One region of the Streptomyces sp. NPDC002935 genome, then DNA from elsewhere that is predicted to be linked to it. Evidence: riboswitches for the same ligand, from Rfam matches in the RefSeq annotation. Region 1 holds a riboswitch; each other region holds the start of a gene.

What was found. A riboswitch is a leader RNA that binds a small molecule or an ion and turns the genes downstream of it on or off. The one in region 1 is predicted to bind cyclic di-AMP.
Positions count from the first base shown of each region.
Region 2: it holds a riboswitch for cyclic di-AMP, as region 1 does, so the genes downstream of both, ABZX90_RS00515 (M23 family metallopeptidase) here and ABZX90_RS17740 (NlpC/P60 family protein) in region 1, are expected to answer to the same signal.
Region 3: it holds a riboswitch for cyclic di-AMP, as region 1 does, so the genes downstream of both, ABZX90_RS15205 (transglycosylase family protein) here and ABZX90_RS17740 (NlpC/P60 family protein) in region 1, are expected to answer to the same signal.

Region 1 covers NZ_JBEXNW010000011.1:236,719-241,800, forward strand. Annotated here, with positions in the region: gene ABZX90_RS17730 (hypothetical protein) at 1-4, opposite strand, end outside; gene ABZX90_RS17735 (hypothetical protein) at 151-468, shown strand; gene ABZX90_RS17740 (NlpC/P60 family protein) at 529-1,956, opposite strand; cyclic di-AMP (ydaO/yuaA leader) riboswitch at 1,965-2,137, opposite strand; gene ABZX90_RS17745 (hypothetical protein) at 2,581-2,811, shown strand; gene ABZX90_RS17750 (alpha/beta fold hydrolase) at 2,832-3,578, opposite strand; gene ABZX90_RS17755 (hypothetical protein) at 3,867-4,040, opposite strand; gene ABZX90_RS17760 (beta-glucanase) at 4,246-4,944, opposite strand.
Region 2 covers NZ_JBEXNW010000001.1:128,563-133,644, reverse strand. Annotated here, with positions in the region: gene ABZX90_RS00530 (GNAT family N-acetyltransferase) at 1-245, opposite strand, end outside; gene ABZX90_RS00525 (HPr family phosphocarrier protein) at 422-703, shown strand; gene ABZX90_RS00520 (GntR family transcriptional regulator) at 928-1,623, opposite strand; gene ABZX90_RS00515 (M23 family metallopeptidase) at 1,820-2,584, opposite strand; cyclic di-AMP (ydaO/yuaA leader) riboswitch at 2,597-2,755, opposite strand; gene ABZX90_RS00510 (pitrilysin family protein) at 2,971-4,359, opposite strand; gene ABZX90_RS00505 (pitrilysin family protein) at 4,356-5,082, opposite strand, start outside.
Region 3 covers NZ_JBEXNW010000009.1:271,191-276,272, reverse strand. Annotated here, with positions in the region: gene ABZX90_RS15215 (septum formation initiator family protein) at 1-153, opposite strand, end outside; gene eno (phosphopyruvate hydratase) at 290-1,576, opposite strand; gene ABZX90_RS15205 (transglycosylase family protein) at 1,925-2,623, opposite strand; cyclic di-AMP (ydaO/yuaA leader) riboswitch at 2,628-2,821, opposite strand; gene ABZX90_RS15200 (transglycosylase family protein) at 3,005-4,144, opposite strand; gene ABZX90_RS15195 (cytochrome P450) at 4,235-5,082, opposite strand, start outside.

The sequences.
Region 1 (5,082 bases):
CCATGGGGCGGCCGTATCGCCACCCGATCACCACGCGGGCGCCGCCCCGACGCGAAGAAGCTCCGGGTGCCCGGCACAATGCGGGGTACACGGGCGATCACACAGCCGACCGCACTTCAGGCCCGCGGGGCACCCACGCAAGGAGTTCCTGTGACCACCTACGTCATCACCGTTCCCGGGACGTTCCTCCACGGCCTCTCGGACGCCTCCCGTGCCGACGTGGAGCGCAGGCTTCGCCCTCAGGACCCGCAGAACACGGACCTGGGCGAGAGCGAGGAGCTGAGCCTGCTGACCGTCGACGAGAACAACACGTTCTCGGTCCGGCTCGAAGTCGAGGCGGCGGACCGGAGAAGCGCCGAGGCGGAGGCCGTCCGGCTCGTCTCCGGCGCGCTCCGCGACAGCGGCTTCTCCGAGGACGACGCACCCCTGGGACCGGCCGCCGTCACGGGGATCGACCGGGAATTCTGACGGAGCGCCGCCACGACGTTCCCCGGACGGCCGCGCTCCCCCGGACGCCCGGGCCGGGTGTCAGGTCGGGCGTACGACGCTGTGGATCGCCGCCTGCCCGACGGTGTGGATCGACTCCTCGGCGATACGGGCTCCGGGACTCGGGGCATGGACCATCATGCCGTCACCGATGTAGAGCCCGACATGGCTCACATTGCTGTGGAAGAAGACGAGGTCACCCGGTTGGATGCCGGTGAGGGCGATCGCCGGGCCGACCTGCGCCTGGTCGTACGTGGCGCGGGGGAGCAGGACCCCGGCACTCTTCCAGGCCGCCTGGGTCAGGCCCGAGGGGTCGTACGAGCCGGGTCCGGACGCGCCCCACACGCACGGCCTGCCGACCTGGGCGCGGGCGAAGGCGACCGCCTCCGCGGCCCTGGTGTCGTATCCGACGACCGGTGGGGCACCCGCGCCGACCAGGCTGTCGATGCTGAACCCCGGGTTGGGGTCGACCGGCCCGGGGGCCGCGGACCACGACTGGTCGCTTCCCGCCGGCCACGACTGGTCGCTTCCCGCCGGCCACGGCTGCCGCCACGCCGTGTCCACGGGCAGCGGTACCGGTTCGAAGGACGCGGCAAGGGGCGCCGCCTCGAACGCGGGAGGCAGGGGCGCCGGTTCGAACGAGGTGGGCAAGGGCGCCGACTCGAACACCGGGGGCAGGGAGACCGGTTCGAACGAGGCAGGCAAGGGCGCCGACTCATACCAAGGAGGCAGGGGCACCGACTCGAACGAGGTGAGCCGGGGCTCCTCCACCGGCCGGTACTCGATCGCCGGGGCCTGGACGACCGGCATCTGGACGACCGGCATGCTCTGCCGCGCGTTGTGCCGCGACAGCAGCTCCTGTGCGGCGGCCAGCTTGCGCCGGGCGCTGTCCTTCTTGAGTTGCAGCGGGGACCTCTGCGACGCGGCGGCCGGAGCGGACCCCTCCGGGAGCGCCGCGCGGACAGGCGTCCCGGGTCCCGGTGCCACCGGGGCAGGCCCGGCCGTCAGCTCCGCCACCGGACCCGCGGTCAGCTCCAGGACGGGGCGCGCGGTCAGCTCCGGAACGGGCCCCGCCGTCAGCTCTCGTACCGGTGCCGCGGTCAACTCGGCCACAGGGCGGGAGGATTGCTCCAGCTGACGCGCCGCCGGGAGCTCCGCCGGACGCTCCTTCGGGGGTCTCGCACCCTCCGTCGGGCGGGCGGCCGGCTGTCTGTCGGCCGGCAGTACGGCCGGGACCGAGGGCCCGAGCCGGGAGCGCGCCCCGTCGAACCACTGCCGCATCAGGTCCGCCTGGGCGGGATCGGCTTCCCCGCGCCCTTCACCGACGGTCTGCCGGGCGGGCTTGCGGGAGACGTTCGCCAGGGCGCGGGTCGCGTTGAAGTTGCCGGTGGCGTTCTCCGCCTGGTCGTAGAGCGACGAGAGCCGTCGGCGGACTTCTTCGCCGCTGGGCGGGGTGCGTTCCGGCGCCATGAAAGAGGTACTCCTTCCGTCATCCGCCTACCGGGTTAGCTGTCGGGTTCGGGCGGACGATTCCGGAAGGTATGCCCTACGGCCCTTGCCCCGTAAGGCGGTTGGGCCGATTCACCCCAAGTTCGGTGGGTCCCCGGCTCCAGCTGCCACGGGGACAGGCCGGACTCGGCGGAGGCCGCACCGCCCGGCGAGCTTCGCCGGAGGGAGTCGGGCGGCCTGGTCGCCAACTTAGCCATGTTGTGCACCCCATGTGAAGATCCACGTCCCAGATGTCCGATACATTTTCGTGACCTTCATCGCATCGCCGCACAGGGCGACGACGAGGACACACGCCGTGCTCAGAACGGCGCCGGAGCGCCCTCGTTGAGGCGATCGGGACTCGCCTCCCGTTCCCGCTCGCCTGGTCCAGACTGCCCCGGCCTGCCGCTCCCGTGACCCACTGCCTCGGGCCTGTCGGAAGTGCGCACAGAACTGGCGTTCCCTGACATCTCGTTCGACATCGACGGCGCCCGATGGTCATACGGTGACCGGTTCTGGCCGAGCTGGCCGGATGACCTCTGCGACCACGTCCCGGCCTTACCTTCGAGGCACGTCAGACCACGAGAGCGAGTCGAGGATCCCCACGTGCACGATGCGCCGATCTATGCCCAACTGATCTCCGAACGCGGCGACATACCGACGCTCGTCCGGAGCGAGGCCCGTCGGCTGCAACGCGACTTCGAGTGGATCCTCAACTGGGATCCGTCGACCGGCGCCCCGCTTCCCGCCTCCGCCGCACGACTCGCGGCCGGCCCCCGGCGCCCCTTCTCCCCCAGCCCGGACCCCGACGACCGGCTGGACTCGACCGGCCTCTAGGAGTGTCGTTCGGATCACCGCTAGAGAACGCCGGGTTCGCTGCCCGGCCCCTCGGCGGAGAGCGGTCCGAGCCCACCGTCGACCCGGGTCACCAGGTCGGCGACCGTGCTACCCGTGGCCCGATGCCAGGTCCGCGCGCGCCGGAGCATCGCGTGGTCACCGCCCTCGACGCGTACGGCGCTCGCGGAGGAACCCGCCTCTCCGGCCCGCCGGACGAGGGCGAACGACGCCTCGGGATCGGTGACCCGGTCCCGGTCGCCGTGCAGCACGATCACGCGCTTGTCCCGGAGGTGGGCCACCGGCTCACCCTCCGGGCACCAGGGCGCGAGGGCCACCACGGCCCGGACCTGCGGCGCGGCCGCGGCGCACAGGGCGGCGCGGCCGCCCATCGAGTGGCCCACGAGCACCACCGGCACCTCCCCCACCAGGTCGGCGAGGTCGGCGAGCGCCTGCCGGACATCGGCGACAGGGTCGGCGTCCACGCCGTTCCACCCTCTGTGGCGGTAGCGCACCTGTCCGACGAACACGTCCTCGTCCGGCAGGGCCCGCGTCACGGCGCGCACGAAGGGCCGCATGCGCACGCGTGCGACATGCCACGGGCGGGACGGGGCCCTGCTGTCCTCCCTGCCACCGTGCAGGATCAGTACGGCAGCACGCGTGGGACCCGAAGCCGGACCCGTGACGCGACGCGGAACCAGCGCCACGGGCGCGCCGGTCACCTCGGGCCGGGACAGACCATCGGCGGACATCCGCGCAGAGCCTCGCATGGCACCTCTCCACCCTCACGGCGCTTCTCCACGCCTCGCACTGGACCGAGGAGAAATCGTCCCACCGGCCACTGGATATCCGTAGCCGAAGAGGCGACGGCTTGGTAACGCCTCCCACGTCCCGAAGCCGCCGGCAAGAGAGCGGCGGCTGTGCGCATCGGGCCCTGTCCGGACCGGCCGGAGGCGGGCGGCGCGGAGTCGCCGCACGGCGGCCGCGACGACGCCCGGGACGCGCCCGGCGCCGGACGGCAGAGATCCGAGTGGTACGGCGGACGAACCCCGCACCACTCACTCGGCGTCCTCGGGCCAAGCGGGGTGGCCGTTGCGCCACTCCTGGTAGAGGCGCCACAGGCGTTCGGCCCGCGCGCAACGGCCCGACTCCCGTTGGCATGTGCGGCAGTTGCCGACGTGACTGACGTACGCGGCCTCGCGGGCGTCCCACTCCGGCTGCGGTTTCGTCATGGCCCTCGGTACCCCGTCGGCGCGACGTGCACGGGCGCATCGTCGCTTGTGATGCCGTGCTTCCGCGCCGAAGGCAGCGACGGATGCACCTGCCACGGCCCGATTCCCGCTTGCCGTGCGCGACGTGTGCACAGTCGCCCGCTCCAGCCGGAGGGCCGGACGCGCGGCCGCAAGCCGGATGCCGGTTGCCGAACTCGGGCCGACGTCAGGCAGGAAGACCGACGTCATCCACCACAGGGAACGGCCCGTCGAACTGGGGCCTGCGGACGAGCAGATGGGCCACCTCGAACTCCATCGCCGAGACCTCGGGGGGCGGCGGCGGGTGGTAACGCCCGGCGCACACGGACAGGTTGACGATGAGATACGCCTGCCAGGCCCTGCCCACTCCACGCCGGTCGGCGAAGGCGCGGGTTCCGTTCACCCACCACACGACATGGTGGGCGCCGAACTCGACCACCAGGTCGACCCAGGCACCCGGCTGGACGGTCTCGTCCCGGTAGTAGCGGTGGGTGCCCCGGACATGGTTGGAGAGTTCCAGCAGATCGGGGTTGTCCGGGTGGTATTCGAAGACGTCGATCTCCTGACCGCCGTCCCGCCACGTCCAGATGGCCGGCCAGGCGCCGGTCACCGTGGGCAGCCTGACCCTCGCCTCCAGCACATCACCCGTGCGGACCATGAACGCGTCCGCGCTGCCCTCGGTGGTGAGAAGGCCCGCGTTCCAGTCGCCGTCCGGTCGCCGGGTGGCCCGGAAGACACCTGTGCGGCAGTAGGCGGGGTCGGCCACCAGATGGTCGAGCTTGTCGTCGTCCGGATTGACCGGACCGCCGTCGGGATAGGCCCAGGAGTGGCCCGCGACCCATTGACGAGTCGAGGCGAAATCCGCTGTGAAGACGACATCGGCCACGCGGCACTCCTTGATGACGGCGTTCGCGTACGGCCCAGGTTCTCCCCCGGGCACCGTCACCCACACCCCGTTCGCCGCGACCCTCGACGAAACAACCCTTCGGAGTGAACCGGCGGCACTCCTCACCTGGACCCGCGA
Region 2 (5,082 bases), on a different contig from region 1:
GCGAGACCCACGCGGTCCACGAAGTCGTGGTGGGTGAACCGGTGGACGTCCTTGGCGGACAGGCGCGGATACGGCGCGAAGAAGCGGTAGTACTTCGACTCGGCGGACACCTGCTCGTAGAAGCTGACCAGGCGCTCGGCGTCATCGACGGTGATGGGCCTGATGCGTGCGGTGCCGCCGTCGCGCAGCACCACGTCGGCCTCCCAGTGCGCGGGGTACTCGTGCCGGTCCGACGAGGTCTGCATGGGGCCCAGAGTACGGCTCGCGTACGACAACGGCGCGAGGCAGTCTGTGGAGGACGGACGTCGCGCCGGGGCCGCGGACCGGCGTCGCGGCGGACGGAACGAGGGGCCGTCCGGGCATGCCTCACGATATGGAACACTGGTCTAGACAACCCTGAACACCTGAAGGGCAGCATCACATGGCTGAGCGCCGCGTCAACGTCGGCTGGACCGAGGGCCTCCACGCCCGGCCCGCCTCCATCTTCGTCCGGGCCGCCACGGCCTCCGGCATCCCCGTGACGATCGCCAAGGCCGACGGCAACCCCGTCAACGCGGCCTCCATGCTCGCGGTCCTCGGCCTGGGCGCCCAGGGCGGCGAGGAGATCGTCCTCGCGTCGGACGCCGAGAGCGCGGACATCGCCCTCGACCGTCTGGCGAAGCTGGTCGCCGAGGGGCTCGACGAGCTCCCCGAGACCGTCTGAGCCCACAAGGCGCCCAGGACACACGCGGCTGAGCCGCACCGCCCCTCCCCCGGGCGGTGCGGCTCAGCCGTTTTCCGTACCCCGCTCAGGAATTCCCGCGCGACCCGCGCGCCTCTCGCTGCGCGGACACAGAAATAGCGCGCGCCTGAATTCCTGGCACGCGAATAAAAGGGCATGAGAAATAGACCCCTGCCTAATATCCCTCTTTGTATACGGCGCCCGTGTTAATGACGCGGGCCCGTCATGTTTACGGGATGTTGCGAAGTCCTCACACGTTCCGGACGATCGCCGCCGCCGGGAAATCGGAGCCGGTGCGCGCCCATCGCCCGCTCGGTGTGCAGGGCCGTGATCGCGCGGGCCCGCTCGCTGTCGCCGCGGGCGACCGCGTCCACGATGCCGCCGTGCTCCGCCCAGGACTCCGCGGGGTTGGCCGGCGCCTCCACCGAGTACATCCAGGCGATCTTGTGCCGCAGCTGGGCGAGCGTGGAGCTCAGTGCGGGGCTTCCGGATGCCTGTGCGAGCGTCTCGTGGAACCAGCCGCCCAGTGAGCGCAGATCCTCGCTGTGGCCTCTCCTGGAGCGCTCCTGCCCCAACCTGACCAGGCCTCGGAGCACCTTCAGGTGAGCCTCCGTGCGGCGCTGGGCGGCCCTGGAGGCTCCCAGCGGTTCCAGCAGCATGCGCATCTCAAGGAGGTCCGCGGCCTCCTGCTCGGTGGGTTCCGCGACGCACGCGCCCGCGTGCCGGCGGGTGACCACGAAGCCCTCGGCCTCCAGCGTGCGCAGGGCCTCGCGCACGGGGACGCGCGAGACGCCGTAGCGCCGCGCGAGCAGTTCCTCGGTGAGCCGGCCGCCACGCTCGTAGACACCCGCGACGATGTCGTCACGGATCGCCGTGCATACCGAGTGCGCCGGAATACGCATGCCCGACCTCCGCTTTAATCCCCGCGAAACGCCATCGATTGACGCTTGTTCAGTGACTCTATTGCAGGGAGCCGGAATTTCCGATGGCAGGCCTGAATCCATGGATATTTTTTGGACAGACGGCCTCCGGAAACGATGATGCCCCGGCTCGGTGAGCCGGGGCATCGAAAGCGGTGGAGAAGCGGCGAAGAGGTCGTCAGACGTTGACGCCGTGCGAGCGCAGGTACGCGACGGGGTCCATGTCCGAGCCGTACTCGGCGGTCGTACGGGCCTCGAAGTGAAGGTGCGGTCCGGTGGTGTTGCCGGTGTCCCCGGAGAGCGCGATCTGCTGCCCCGGAGTGACCGTCTGACCCACGGACACACCGATGGACGAGAGGTGGCCGTACATGGTGTACGTGCCGTCGTGCATCTTGATCACGACTTGATTGCCGTAGGCGCCGCCCCAGCCGGCCGTGACGACCGTTCCGGAGCCGACGGAGTGCACCGAGGTGCCGTACGCGGCGTGGAAGTCGACGCCGGTGTGGCTGCCGGAGGACCAGAGGCTGCTGCTGGCCTGGTAGCCGGTGGAGACGTACGAACCGGTGATCGGCATGACGAAGGTGTTCAGGAGCTTGCGCTCGGCCTCGCGGGCGGCGCGCTCCTTGATCTCGCGGGACTTCGCGGCCTGCTCGGCGGCCTGCTTGCGCGCGACCTGCTCGGCCTGCTTCCGCGCGGCGGCCTCGGCGGCGGCGCGCTGCTGCGCGAAGGCCTGGGCGTCGATCTGGTCGGCGACCGAGTCGCCGATGGTGACGGCCTGGGTCAGCCCGGTCTGCTCGACGGAGGATTCCGCGGCGAACGCGGGGGCGGCCAGGGTGCCGATGACACCGGTGGTGGTGAGGGCCGCGACGCCGACGGCGCTCGTGGTGGTGCTGTGCACTCGGGTCGGACGACGGTGCTTCCCGGTGCCACAGGTGAACGCCATGTAGGGGCTGATCCTTTCCTTCCCTCTCGCCTACCGGGTTAGCTGACGGGTTCGGAGCAGGAAGGTCTCCTACGGACCCCCTCCGGGGAGGGTGTCCGATTCACCCCAGGGACTACGTGGGTCCCCGGCTCCCCTGGCTCGCGCCAAAGGGGGACTCGGCGATGGCTGTCCGGTGCCGCGGGCGCGGCGCAGTGCCTGACGAACAGTCGGAACGAAGCTAGTCGGGGTTTCTTTCGAACAACAAACGGATCACGGTTTTTGTAGCGCATCCCACAGGGCAGACAGGCAACCTCCGTACCAATCCGGACATCTTGGGAACGATGCCCGGGCACAAGAGGGCCCTGGTGACTCTTCAGTCACCAGGGCCCTCTTCGGTCGCGTGGGCTCTACTCCGCGGCCACCACGCTGACTTCACCGATTCCGAGAGCCTTGACGGGCTCCTCGATCTGCGCGGCGTCGCCCACCAGGACGGTCACCAGACGGTCCATCGGGAAGGCGCTCACGGCGGCCGCGGTGGCCTCCACCGTGCCCGTGGCGGCCAGTTGCTGATAGAGCGTCGCCTGGTAGTCGTCCGGCAGGTACTGCTCGACCTGGTCCGCGAGCGTGCTCGCGACGGCCGCCGCCGTCTCGAACTTGAGGGGCGCCACGCCCACCAGGTTCTGCACGGCGACATCGCGCTCCGCGTCGGTCAGCCCCTCGGCCGCGAGGGTGCGCAGCACCTTCCAGAGGTCGTCGAGCGCGGGACCGGTGTTCGGGGTGTCCACGGAGCCGCTGATGGCGAGCATCGCGACGCCCGTACCGTCCGGCGCGGCGCGCAGGACCTGGCCGAACGCCCGCACACCGTAGGTGTAGCCCTTCTCCTCGCGCAGGACGCGGTCGAGGCGCGAGGTGAGGGTGCCGCCGAGGCAGTAGGTGCCGAGCACCTGGGCGGGCCACACACGGTCGTGCCGGTCGGCGCCGACACGGCCGATGAGCAGCTGCGTCTGGACGGCGCCGGGGCGGTCGACGATGATCACGCGGCCGGTGTCGTCGGCGTTCACGGGCGGCACGGGACGCGGCTCGGCGGACGAACCGGTCCAGGAGCCGAGCGTCTCGCCGAGCAGCTCGTCGAGGTCGACACCGGTCAGGTCGCCCACGACAACAGCGGTGGACGTCGCGGGGCGTACGTACTTCTCGTAGAAGGCGCGTACGGCCGCGGAATCGATCTTCTGGACGGTCTCCTCGGTGCCCTGACGCGGGCGTGACATGCGCGCGCTCGCCGGGAACAGCTCCTTGGAGAGCTCCTTGGCGGCACGACGGGCCGGGTTGGCCGTCTCGTGAGGGATCTCGTCCAGCCGGTTGCGCACCAGCCGCTCGACCTCGCTGTCCGCGAACGCGGGTGCCCGCAGGGCGTCGCTGAGCAGGCCGAGCGCCTTGGCCAGACGCGAGACGGGCACTTCGAGGGACAGGCGTACGCCGGGGTGGTCGGCGTGCGCGTCGAGCGTGGCGCCGCAGCGCTCCAGCTCGGCGGCGAAGTCCTCGGCCGAGTGCTTGTCGGTGCCCTCGGAGAAGGCGCGCGACATGATCGTGGCGATGCCGTCCAGGCCCGCGGGCTCGGCGTCCAGGGGCGCGGCGAGGATCACCTCGACGGCGACGACCTGCTGGCCCGGGCGATGGCAGCGCAGCACGGTCAGACCGTTGTCCAGGGTGCCGCGCTCGGGGGCGGGAAAGGCCCACGGCTTGGGGCTGCCGGCCTGCGGCTGCGGGTGGAAGTCCATGGTGGCGAGCTCGGTCACTTCGCCGCCTCCTCGTCGGTGTCGTCAGCGGCGTCGGTGGCTTCGGCGGCGGTCGGCTCGTAGACGAGCACCGCGCGGTTGTCGGGGCGCAGGCGGGCCTTGGCGGCCTCCTGGACCTCTTCCGCCGTGACGTCGAGGACGCGCTGCACGGCGGTCAGGGCGAGCTGCGGGTCGCCGAACAGGACGGCGTACCGGCACAGTTCGTCGGCACGGCCCGCGACGGTGCCGAGCCGGTCCAGCCACTCGCGCTCCAACTGGGCCTGCGCGCGCTCCATTTCCTCGGCCGTGGGGCCCTCCTCGGCGAACCGGGCGAGCTCCTCGTCGACGGCGGCCTCGATGACCGGGACCTCGACGTCTCCGGACGTCTTCACGTCCAGCCACCCCAGGGAGGGTGCTCCGGCGAGACGCAGCAGGCCGAACCCGGCCGCGACAGCGGTGCGGTCACGGCGTACGAGCCGGTTGTAGAGCCGGGAGGACTCGCCGCCGCCGAGGACGGTGAGCGCGAGGTCGGCCGCGTCGCACGCGCGCGTGCCGTCCTCCGGGAGCCGGTAGGCGGCCATCAGGGCGCGCGCCGGGACCTCTTCCTCGACGACCTCGCGCAGCTGCTCGCCGATGGTGTCGGGCAGCGATCCGTCACGCGGGGCGGGCTTGTCGTCGTTCCCCTCGATGGAGCCGAAGTACTTCTCGACCCAGGCGAGCGTCTGCTCCGGGTCGATGTCGCCG
Region 3 (5,082 bases), on a different contig from region 1:
CAGGACGAGGGCTAGCAGCGCGGCCCGGCCGGTCAGCCGGGAGCGGCGGGCCTGCCGTTTGGTCTGGGAGCGGTAGACCCGGGCCGCCGTCTGCTCGCCGAGCAGCTTCAGCCTGGTCGATGTGGAGAACCGGTCCCGGTCCTTCACGGCCATGAGTCCCGCCTCCCCAGTACTGGCCCGTCAGTACTAGCCCGTCACGTGCGTACGTCCCCGCACACGGTACGGGACCGAGTACGGGGACGTACGGACGACGCTTCCTGAGCCGGAGGCTCAGTCCTCAGCCGGAGGCTCAGTCCTTGAAGCGGGGGAACGCCGAGCGGCCGGCGTACACCGCGGCGTCGTCGAGGATCTCCTCGATGCGCAGCAGCTGGTTGTACTTGGCGACGCGCTCGGAGCGGGCCGGGGCGCCGGTCTTGATCTGGCCGCAGTTGGTGGCGACGGCCAGGTCGGCGATGGTGACGTCCTCGGTCTCGCCGGAGCGGTGGGACATCATGCACTTGTAACCGCTGCGCTGCGCGAGCTCGACGGCGTCCAGGGTCTCGGTCAGCGAACCGATCTGGTTGACCTTGACGAGCAGCGCGTTGGCGGTGCCCTCCTCGATGCCGCGGGCCAGGCGCTCCGGGTTGGTGACGAACAGGTCGTCGCCGACGATCTGGACCTTGTCGCCGAGGCGGTCGGTGAGGACCTTCCAGCCGGCCCAGTCGTCCTCGAAGAGCGGGTCCTCGATGGAGACGAGCGGGTAGGCCGCCACGAGCTCCTCGTAGTACTCGGTCATCTCGGCGGCCGAGCGGGACTTGCCCTCGAACTCGTACTTGCCGTCCTTGTAGAACTCGGACGCGGCGACGTCGAGAGCGAGCGCGACCTGCTCGCCGGGGACGTAACCGGCCTGCTTGATGGCCTCGAGGATGAGGTCGAGCGCGGCACGGTTGGAGTCCAGGTTCGGGGCGAAGCCGCCCTCGTCGCCGAGGCCGGTGGACAGGCCCTTGGACTTCAGGACGGACTTGAGGGTGTGGTAGACCTCGGTGCCCCAGCGCAGGGCCTCGGAGAAGGACTCCGCGCCGATCGGGGCGATCATGAACTCCTGGATGTCCACGTTCGAGTCGGCGTGCGACCCGCCGTTCAGGATGTTCATCATCGGAACGGGCAGCAGGTGCGCGTTCGGGCCGCCCAGGTAGCGGAAGAGCGGCAGGTCGGACGCCTCGGAAGCGGCGTGCGCGACGGCGAGCGAGACGCCGAGGATGGCGTTGGCGCCGAGCGAGCCCTTGTTGTCGGTGGCGTCCAGGTCGAACATCGCCTGGTCGATCAGGCGCTGCTCGGTGGCGTCGTAACCGACGAGCTCCGGGCCGATCTGCTCGATGACGGCGAGGACGGCCTTCTCGACACCCTTGCCCTGGTAGCGGTTCGGGTCACCGTCGCGGAGCTCGATGGCCTCGAAGGCTCCGGTGGAAGCGCCGGACGGAACGGCGGCACGACCCGTGCTGCCGTCGTCGAGGCCGACCTCGACCTCGACCGTGGGGTTGCCTCGGGAGTCCAGGATTTCCCGGGCTACGACGACGTCGATGGACGGCACGAGCATCTCCTTCTGGGATGTGACGCGGGTATGCGGGGCTTGGCAGCCCCGCGGGATGAGCCTATCCGGCCCGAGGGGATCGGCCAGCCGATCGACCACCCCTTGAGCAGAAGTGAGAGTACATATTGTTCCTGAACGGAACAAAAAAAGAAATGAAAAACCCCGCTCCGGTGCATGCGGGGGAACAAGCACCGGAGCGGGGAGCCCGTGGGGACGGGGGCCCTCACCAGGCCTTCGGCGCAAAGGCCCGACCTGCGAGGGAGCTGCTGTTCAGCTGGGGCGGGGCTGCGCCCGGCCGGTCATGCGGTCGCCCTCCGCCGAAGGCGACCATGTCGGGCCGGGGTGCGGCCGGGCTCAGCGGAGGTGGAGCTGCTGGCCCGGGTAGATGAAGTCGGCGTCGGCGACGATGCCCTTGTTCAGCTTGAACAGCTTCTGCCAGCCGCCCTTGACGTGCTTCTTCTCGGCGATCGAGCTGAGGGTGTCACCCTTGACGACCTTGTACTCGCCGTCACCCTTCTTGACCTTCTTGCCGGTCGGGGTGGTGACGGTCTTCTGGGCGGCCGGGCGCTCCGCGGAACGGGAGGCGGGCTGCTCCGTCGTACGGGTGGTGGTGCTGCTCTGCGAGCCGCTCGAGGAGGAGCTGGAGGGGGTCGACGGGGTCGAGGTGTCACCGCCGTACGCGGCGCTCGACAGGCCGACGCCGCAGGTCGGCCAGGCGCCCTTGCCCTGCCCGGCGAGGACCTTCTCACCGATGGCGATCTGCTGCGACTTCGAGGCCTGGTCCGCGGTGGAGGCGTAGGCGGTGCCGCCGTACGCGGCCCAGGTGGAGGACGAGAACTGCAGGCCGCCGTAGTAGCCGTTGCCGGTGTTGATCGACCAGTTGCCGCCGGCCTCGCACTGGGCGACGGCGTCCCACTCGGAAGCGGTGGCGGCGGAGGCGCTGCCGGCCGCCATCAGCGGAGCGGCGATGGCGACACCGGTGACACCGGCGAGCGTGGCGACGCGGGTGGCCTTGTTCGGACGGCGGTGCTTGCCCTTGCTGGAAAACAGCATGGAGTGATCCCCTCACCGACGCCTGCGAGGTGAGCTGTCGGGTTCGGGCCGGTTGAGTTGCCCGGCCGCGTGCCGTCGGTCCCGTCTCCAGGACGTCCGACACGCGACTTAACCCCAAGCCGTTTCCGGGTGTCTCTCAACTCCCGGACGCGGCACTTACCTTGGGTCCCCCGCTCCTGCCTACGGCGCATGACGCGACGACTGTTCCCGTACGGCCGCTGGCAGGATTCGGCGTTGTGACCGTCGGGGCCCGCTGTGGCGAGCGGTCACGACCGTAAGCAGTCGATCGGCGGAATATCAAAGACGATCAGGGCTTCTGAGACCCATCTCTCACTCGCACCAAACCGGACATTCCACAGCGAACTATGACGCGAACTCCCGCTACTTTTCGACCGTTTCGGTAGCAACAGAGATGCTCCGACCGGGAACGACGAGGCCGGGACCGGCGTCAACCGCCTCCTCGTTCACGGTGGGCAGCTCGCCCCATCCGCCTTCGAGGCCGAGGGCGTCGGAAACACTCCAGAGACTGCCCACGACGCTCACGGCGGGCGAGTCGTCGATGACGTCGATGGCGTCGCGCGAGCCGCGCGAAGCGTGCCGCCCGGCGGCGCTGTCGCCACGACCGTCGGTCACACTCTCCTCGGCGTCGGCACCACGGTGCCGGCCGGCACTGGCGCTCGCACCGTCGGAGGCGTCCGAAGAAGCGCCCTTCTGTCCGGACTTGCCCGACTCGCCACCCTTGCCGGTCGCCTTGTCGGCCGCCTTGCCGGTCGCCTTGTCCGAGCCGCCGGAACCCTGCGAGGCGTGGGGCTTCGCGGTGCTGTCGGCCGCGCCCGAGGAGTCACCCGAATCGGACGAACCGGACAGGTTCGAGGAAGGGGATGAACTGGGCGAAGTCGACAAACCGGATGAAGTGTATGAGCCGGAGTCGCTCCCGGCGCTCGACGAGTCGTCGGCCACGCCCGTGTCGACCTTGATGCCGCCCGAACTCTTGCCGAGCCCGGAGAGCGGTCCACAGGTCGGCCAGGCCGCGAGGCCCTGGTCGTCGAGCACCTTCTCGGCGACGGCTATCTGCTGCGAGCGACTGGCCTGGTCGGCTCTCGGGGCGTAGTCGAGACCGCCGTGCGCCTCCCAGGTCTCCTGGTCCAACTGAAGCCCGCCGTAATACCCGTTGTTGTTGTCGGCGCTCCACGCGCCGCCACTCTCGCACTGCGCCACCCGATCCCAGGTGGTTCCGTCGGCCGCGCTGGCACTCGCCGCGGCGAGCAACGGGATGGCGATGGCCGATCCAGCCACTCCCGCGGCGACGATGAGAGCCGGGGCCTGACGAGGGCGACGGTGACGGCCGTTCCCGGAGAGCATACGGAAGCCTTTCGCGTGACAGCAGGTGACTTCGGCGACTCCTGCGAAGTAGGAAGCGCAGGTGCCGCGTTGATGGGTGAACGTAGCCGGACTCGAACGGTTGTCACAAGTCGATGCACTACCGATCACGCGAAGATCACAGATTTGATGGAGCGTCATGTTCCGGTAGCCGGAAGGGCGCTCTTTCCGGTATGCGGAAGAACCCCTTCGACAGGGGTTCCGAAGGGTCGCCGATGAACCGATCAAGGGCTATTTGACCGGGGTGAACTCCACAGGAAGCGTGCGCAATCCACGCATAATGAGCCCTCCACGCCAGCGCAAATCAGCCGAATCTCCTGCGAGTTGGAGATCGGGGAGGCGGTCGAGGAGGGTGCGGAGGGCGGTCTGCCCCTCCAGGCGGGCGAGCGGCGCGCCCAGGCAGTAGTGGATGCCGTGGCCATACCCCACGTGCTGATTGTCACGCCGCGCGAGATCGAGCGTGTCCGGCTGATCGAACCGCTCGGGGTCGCGGTCGGCGGCGGCGAGGACCACGAGCACGGGATCGCCGGCCGCGATGTCCTGGCCGCCGATCCGCACGTCCTCGGTCGCGAACCGCCAGGTGGCCAGCTCCACGGGTCCGTCGTAGCGCAGGAGTTCCTCGACGCCCGTTTCGAGCAGCCCGCTCTCCCCGGCCGCGAGGGAGGCCTGGAGACGGGCCCGCTGCTCGGGGTGCATGAGGAGGGCGTGAACCCCGTTCCCGATGAGATTGACCGTGGTCTCGAAACCGGCGAAGAGCAGGATGAAGGCCATGGCGGCGGCCTCGTTCTCGGTGAGGTGCTCGCCGTGGTCGGAGGCGCGGATGAGCCCGGAGATGAGGTCCTCGCCGGGTGCGGGCACCGCGGGCAGCGCCTCGCGCTTGCGATGGATGAGCTCGGCGAGATACCCGCGCATCTTCTTGACGGACCGGGCGACCCCGCCCCTCGGCCCGCCGCCGTGCCGGATCATCATCCCCGCCCAGTCCCGGAAGTCGTCCTGGTCCTCGCGCGGGACGCCGAGCAGGTCGCAGATGGCGTAGATGGGGAGCGGGAAGGCGAACTCGTGGATGAGGTCGGCCGAGC